Regions from separate parts of the Halanaerobium saccharolyticum subsp. saccharolyticum DSM 6643 genome, predicted to be linked through region 1. Evidence: riboswitches for the same ligand, from Rfam matches in the RefSeq annotation. Region 1 holds a riboswitch; each other region holds the start of a gene.
What was found. A riboswitch is a leader RNA that binds a small molecule or an ion and turns the genes downstream of it on or off. The one in region 1 is predicted to bind S-adenosylmethionine.
Positions count from the first base shown of each region.

Region 2: another riboswitch for S-adenosylmethionine. It lies ahead of HSACCH_RS02180 (MetQ/NlpA family ABC transporter substrate-binding protein); the one in region 1 lies ahead of HSACCH_RS02785 (O-acetylhomoserine aminocarboxypropyltransferase/cysteine synthase family protein).
Region 3: another riboswitch for S-adenosylmethionine. It lies ahead of HSACCH_RS09655 (methionine ABC transporter ATP-binding protein); the one in region 1 lies ahead of HSACCH_RS02785 (O-acetylhomoserine aminocarboxypropyltransferase/cysteine synthase family protein).

Region 1 covers NZ_CAUI01000005.1:494,324-496,656, forward strand. Annotated here, with positions in the region: gene HSACCH_RS02780 (RNA polymerase factor sigma-54) at 1-664, shown strand, start outside; SAM riboswitch class I at 740-843, shown strand; gene HSACCH_RS02785 (O-acetylhomoserine aminocarboxypropyltransferase/cysteine synthase family protein) at 1,015-2,292, shown strand.
Region 2 covers NZ_CAUI01000005.1:366,754-369,086, forward strand. Annotated here, with positions in the region: gene HSACCH_RS02170 (DUF302 domain-containing protein) at 1-382, shown strand, start outside; gene HSACCH_RS02175 (methylated-DNA--[protein]-cysteine S-methyltransferase) at 546-914, shown strand; SAM riboswitch class I at 1,047-1,148, shown strand; gene HSACCH_RS02180 (MetQ/NlpA family ABC transporter substrate-binding protein) at 1,354-2,169, shown strand; gene HSACCH_RS02185 (pyridoxal phosphate-dependent aminotransferase) at 2,211-2,333, shown strand, end outside.
Region 3 covers NZ_CAUI01000021.1:260,758-263,090, forward strand. Annotated here, with positions in the region: gene HSACCH_RS09650 (ATP-dependent helicase) at 1-796, shown strand, start outside; SAM riboswitch class I at 919-1,027, shown strand; gene HSACCH_RS09655 (methionine ABC transporter ATP-binding protein) at 1,116-2,138, shown strand; gene HSACCH_RS09660 (methionine ABC transporter permease) at 2,131-2,333, shown strand, end outside.

The DNA.
Region 1 (2,333 bases):
AATAAAAAAATTAGATATTAATTATGATAGTAGTTTTGCATCCTGTAAAGCAGAATATATTGATCCTGATTTAATAGTTAAAAAAGAAGATGGAGAATTTTATATAGAAGAAAAAAATACTGCTTATCCTACTGTTACTATAAGTTCATATTATTATAATTTACTCAAAAACCAGGATGACGATAAAATTAGTGATTATTTAAAAGAAAAATATCAATCTGCTATCTGGCTAATTAAAAGCATTGAACAGCGAAAGAATACTATCAGAAAAATTGCTAAAGCTATTTTAAAAAAACAAATTGATTTTTTTGAAAATGGTTTAAAAGATTTAAAAATATTAACAATGGAAGAAGTTGCTGAGGAAATTGAAATGCATGAATCAACAGTTAGTCGGGCAACAACTGCTAAATATATACAGACTCCTCATGGAGTTTTTAGTTTGAAATTCTTCTTTAATAGTGGAATTGATGGAGTTTCTTCTGTAAGTATTAAAGCAATGTTGAGTGAAGAAATTGAAGCTGAAGACAAATCTCATCCGCTTAGCGATAGTAAACTTGCACAATTATTTGTTGACAAATATGGCTTAGATATTTCGCGAAGAACAGTTGCTAAATACAGAAAATCTTTAGGTATTAAAAGTTCACGGCAGCGAAAAAAGAAATAAAAACGGGAAGATTTAATTTATATTTCTTTCTTGACAAGATTATAAATTTATGTTAGAGTTATAAAAAAATAATAAAACTTATCCAGAGCGGTGGAGGGACTGGCCCTTTGAAGCCCAGCAACCAGCAGTTAAATCTGTCCGGTGCTAATTCCAGCAGGAAGATTCCTGATAGATAAGGAGCAAATATATTACCCACTCCTATATTTACTTAGGAAGTGGGATTTTTTTATTTGTTATTAATTTTTATTTTATATTTAAAAGATTTTTTGACAATACGAAGAAGAGAAGCAGAGCAGAAATATTATTTTAAAATTTAAATTTGAGTAGCGAAAATTTGAGGAGGAAATTTAATGACATTAAAATTTGAGAGTTTAGCATTACATGCAGGTTATGATGCGAATAAAAACAGAAAAGCGGCAGCAGTTCCTATTTACCAAACAACATCTTATTTATTTGAGAGCACTAAACATGCAGCAGATTTATTTGCTTTAAAAGAAGAAGGCGATATCTATAGTAGAATTCAAAACCCAAGCAATACTGTTTTAGAAAAAAGGATTTCAGCCTTAGAAGGAGGAGTAGGAGCACTGGCAGTTTCTTCAGGTCAGGCTGCAGAAGTTATAGCACTTTTAACAATTTGTAAAAATGGAGACCACATTGTAAGCGGTAGTTCTATTTATGGGGGAACCCATAATCTATTTAAACATAGATTTAAAAATATGGGTATCGACGTAAGTTTTGTAGATTCTGAGGATCCAGACAGTTTTAAAAATGCAATTAATGAAAAAACAAAAGCATTGTATATTGAAACAATTGGTAACCCATCTTTAGTTGTACCTGATTTTGAGAAATTGGCTAAAATTGCTCATCAAGCAGGAATACCATTAATAGTTGATAATACATTTGCTTCTCCATATCTTTGTAAACCTTTTGAATATGGTGCGGATATAGTAGTTCATTCAACGACGAAGTATATATCTGGACATGGCAATTCTATTGGAGGGATAATAGTAGATAGTGGTAATTTTGATTGGGCTACAGGTAGATTTCCCGAACTTATAGAGCCAGATCCAAGTTATCATGGAGTTAAATTTAAAGAAGAATTTGGAAAAGCAGCCTTTATAACTAAGGCCAGAGTTCAGCTTTTAAGAGATTTAGGCAGCTCTCCTAGTCCTTTTAATTCATTTTTAACTATTAATGGTTTAGAAACCCTAGCTTTAAGAATGAAACAGCATTCGCAAAATGCACAGGCTGCAGCAGAATTTTTAGAAGCCGATGATCGAGTAGAATGGGTTAGTTATCCAGGTTTATCAAATCATAAATCAGCTCAAAATGCTAAAAAGTACCTTAATAATGGCAGTGGGGGAATGATAGCTTTTGGGATCAAGGGAGGGAAAGCTGCAGCTGAGAAGTTTATTAATCAGTTAGAATTATTCCTGCATCTTGCTAATGTTGGGGATACTAAATCTTTAGCTATTCATCCAGCAAGTACTACTCATCAGCAGTTAAATGAAGAAGATTTAAAGAAAACTGGAATTTCACCTGAATTAATAAGGCTCTCAATTGGAATAGAAGCCTTTGAAGATATTAAAAATGACTTAGATCAAGCATTAACAGCGGCTAATAAATAATGAATATAACTAATAATGATATTTAGAAGGGAAAGCCTCAT
Region 2 (2,333 bases), 130 kb from region 1:
ATATGGTATTCAAAAAAGTGTTGAACTTTCTTATCAGGATGCAGTCAGTAAAGTAAAAAGTGAATTAAAAGAAGAAGGTTTTGGGGTACTTGCAGAAATTGATATGAAAAAGACCTTTAAAGAAAAGCTAGATAAAGATATGAATAACTATCTAATACTTGAAGCTTGTAATCCTGCCTTTGCTTTTGAAGGAATAGGAGAAGAATCAGAACTGGGACTCCTGCTTCCCTGTAATGTTATTATTTTTGAAAATGATAAACAAGAAATAAAAGTTGCAGCAATTGATCCAGAAAAGGCACTGGGGATGTCTGAGAACAAAAAAGTCAATGAAATCGCTCAAGAAATAAAGTCAAGACTTGAAAGAGTAATAGAAAGCATTTAATTTAAGAAATAGTTTATATTTACCTGTTTTACTGCAGTTTTAATTTCAGCTGTGGTTAAACAGGTTTTTTGTGTTAAATATAGTTGTTTAAAAACAGTGTAAATGTTAAAATTTAATAAATAGGTATTAAAAATTATATTTTTTAATTGAGAGATTTATAATTATGGAAAAAACATTAAATATTAAAAACAAAGAAGTGAATTATTTAAAAGCAAAAGATAAGCTGGATGAATACTTTATGGGAGAGAGAAAAGAATTCAAACTACCTCTTAAGTTAGAAGGTACAGATTTTCAAAAAAGTGTCTGGGAACAGCTTTTAGAAATACCCTATGGGAATACTTTTTCGTATAAAGAGGTTGCAGAAGCAATAGATAATAATAAAGCAGCAGTGGGTAATGCAAATAATAAAAACAGTATTCCAGTTATTGTCCCCTGTCACCGAGTAACTGCAAGCAGTGGTGAGGTAGGCGGTTATGGGGCAGGAATCTGGCGGAAAATGTGGCTGCTTGAGCATAAAAAAAATAATAGCTGAAGGCTGTAAATTGAATGAGTGCCTGTATGATTCGGATTAAAATATAAAGAATTAATGGGCTTATAAATTTGACAAAATAAAAATAAGATGATATTCTCTATAATCAAATACTAGTAAAAAATAAAATTTAATAATTCATCAAGAGTGGTGGAGGGACTGGCCCTTTGAAACCCGGCAACCTACCAATAAGGTAAGGTGCTAAATCCTGCATTTCAAAGAAATGACAGATGAGAGGAATATAGAAACCCTCTCAGGAGGGTTTATTTTTTACCACTTTTGCTGTTATATAGTAAGAGTGGTTTTATTTTTATATATTGATATTTTTTTAAAATAATGATTTATCAGTAGGAGGTGAAAAGCAAAAAGTTAAAGAAAATTTTATTCAAATTGTGAAACAAAAAAATTATTAATATTAAAAAAGTAGAGGAGAATTTAAATTATGAAAAAAACAATAAAATCAATTTTAATTAGTAGTGGAGTAGTTTTAGCAGTGGCTTTATATTTATTTTTAGCAGCGAATACAGTAATGGCGTCAGCTTCAGTGTTGAAAGTTGGAGCAACTGCAGGTCCTTTTGCTCAAATATTAGAGGCTGTAAAGCCTGTCCTTGCAGAAGAAAATATAGAACTTGAAATTGTGGAATTTACTGATTATGTAACTCCCAATTTAGCACTTGCAGATGGCAGTTTGGACGCAAATACTTTTCAGCATTTACCATATTTTCAACGATTTAAATCTGATCGAAATCTAGACTTAGTTTCAGCAGCAAAAACTATTGTAATTCCGATTGCTATTTATTCTGATAAATATGAATCATTAAGTGAAATTCCACAAAATTCTACTATAGCAATCCCAAATGATCCAACAAATGGTGGTAGAGCCTTACTTTTGTTTGAAAAAGCTGGCTTAATAAAAATAAATGATTCAGTCGGAATTAATGCGACTATTTTGGATATTGAAGCTAATCCCCGTAATTTGAAATTTCATGAAGTTGAAGCTGCTCAAACCGCTAGAGTTATACCTGATGTAGCAGCAGCTGCTGTTAATTCAAATTATGCCCTCGATCTTGGAATGAATCCTAAAGAAGATTCTATATATATTGAAGATGCTGACTCACCTTATGTTTGTATAGTGGCAGTAAGGCCTGAAGATGAAAATAATGTTTTAATTAATAAATTTGTGGAAGCTTATCAATCTGAAGAAGTTCGTACTTTTATAAATCAAGAATTTGATGGTGCAGTTATACCAGCATTTTAATAATTACAAATACCAGTGAAATATAAAAAAGGAGTTTTGATATGCCAGAACTAAACAAAAAAATAGATCAATTTAGTGATTCAGTTATCAGGAGGATGACCCGGATAGCTAATAAATATGAGGCAATAAATCTGTCTCAGGGATTTCCAGACTTTGATCCACCA
Region 3 (2,333 bases), on a different contig from region 1:
TTTAAAACGTCTTTTTAGAATTGAAGTTCATGGTGTAGGCGAAATTTTATTAAGTGAAATCAATAAATATGCCCGTGAAAACAAAATGAAGATTACTGATGTTTTTGAAAGCCCAACCGTTGTTAAGGGGATTGGTAACAACAAGGCTGCAAATATTATTGAATTTCAGCGGCGGGTAATCGATAGTATTTTTGATCTGCGTGAAGAAAAAATGCCAATGCATAAAAAGGCAATAGAACTTTATGAGCGGGTTGATTTTGATCAGAATGTACTGGCTGAGCTGGATGATCCAGAGGGGAGAAAAAAATATATGAATATGTTTTTGGAAGATATGGCTGATTTTCAAAAAAACAATCCAGGCCGCGGTCTTTATGATTACTTATTAATTAATAAATTAATTGCTGATAAAGATATTACAGAAGATAATCAAGAAAAAGTAAAAGTTATGACAGCTCATTCAGCTAAAGGATTAGAATTTCCGGTAGTTTTTATTATTGGGGCTGAAGAAGAAGTTTTTCCACATTTGAAAAGTTTAGAAGAGAAGGCAGCTGGTTTAAATCCTTATGCTGTTGAGGAAGAAAGAAGATTATTTTACGTGGCAATGACAAGAGCAGAAAAATTGCTCTTCATTTCTTTTTCTAAGCAGAAACTTTCAAATGAACAAGGACAATATAAGCAGATTATTCCTTCCAGATTTTTATATGAACTTCCTGAAACAAGATTGGATTTTACAGGTGTTGAAAGTAAAAAAGGTGGTTCTGGGATACAAATGCGCAAAAATGTAGAAGTGATTTAGGGTAACCAATCTAGGGTACCGGGTACTTAGAAATAATTTCCAAGTGCCCGGTGCCGAAAAAATAATCCTTGACAGATTTAAAATTGAGTGATAAACTACTAAATAACTTAAAAAGAAAATAAAAATCATCAAGAGCGGTGGAGGGACTGGCCCTGTGATACCCGGCAACCTACTTAAAATCTTTAGTAAGGTGCTAATTCCAGCATTCCGGAAAGGAATGATAGATGAGAGGCAATTAAATCCTCTCACGAGGATTTTTTTCATTTCTAACTGCTCTTGATATTTGGAGCAGTTTATTATTTTTAGAGGGTGATTAGTATTGATAAAAATTGATAATTTAACTAAACATTATCATGCAGCTCAAGGCAAAGTAGAAGCAATTAATGGTTTAAATTTAGAAGTTGCTGATGGTGAAATATTTGGAATGATAGGACCAAGTGGAGCAGGCAAAAGCACTTTAATTAGAATGCTTAATCTTTTAGAAAAGCCTACTGCTGGTACTATTAACATTAATGGTACAGATTTAACTGAATTAAGTTCACAAAATTTAAGAGCAGCCAGGCAAAAAATTGGGATGATTTTTCAGCATTTTAATCTTTTATCATCTCGGACAGTTTTGGGTAATGTGGCCTTTCCGTTAGAGATTGCAGGTGTGGGTAAAAAGAAAAGGCAAGAAAAAGCAAAAGAATTAATTGAACTTGTAGGCTTATCAGACAGAACAGATCACTATCCAGCTCAGTTGTCTGGAGGGCAGAAGCAGCGAGTAGGTATTGCAAGAGCGCTGGCTAATAACCCTGATTTATTATTGTCAGATGAGGCAACTTCTTCATTAGATCCAGAAAGTACAAAAGCTGTACTAGAACTTTTAGCTAAAATCAGGGATGAGATGAATTTAACAATTATTTTAATTACTCATGAAATGGGTGTGATCAAAGATATTTGTGATCGAGTTGCTGTTTTAGAAGCTGGAAAGATTATCGAAGAGGGAAAAATAATTGATATTTTCTCCAGCCCCCAGCAGCCTCTGACAAAAAAGTTTATTAGTTCTGTAATTGATTTTGATTTGCCAGAAAGAATTATTAAACATATAAAAAAGAAAAGACCTGGAGAATTGGTTAGGATTTCTTTTGTTGGAGAAACAACTCATGATCCTCACATTTCGGATCTTGTAAAACATTATTCTGTAGATGCCAACATATTATATGGTAATATCGATGAGATCCAGGGCGTACCATTTGGAACTTTAGTTTTAGATTTAGAGGGACAGTTAACAAATGTAGAAGAGAGTATTGCTTATTTAAGAAGTAAGGATTTAAGAGTTGAGGTGTTAGAAGATGTTTGATTTTATTACGGATTTAGCTAGGTATAATGATTTAATGATTAGTGGTCTTTTGGAAACATTATATATGGTTGGGATGTCTTTATTTTTTGCTATAGTTGGTGGAATCCCATTGGGAGTTTTAACCACTATTACCAGGCCAGGACATATACTGCCGAATAAGCCTTTCAATTTTATTTTAGATAGTGTTATTAATAT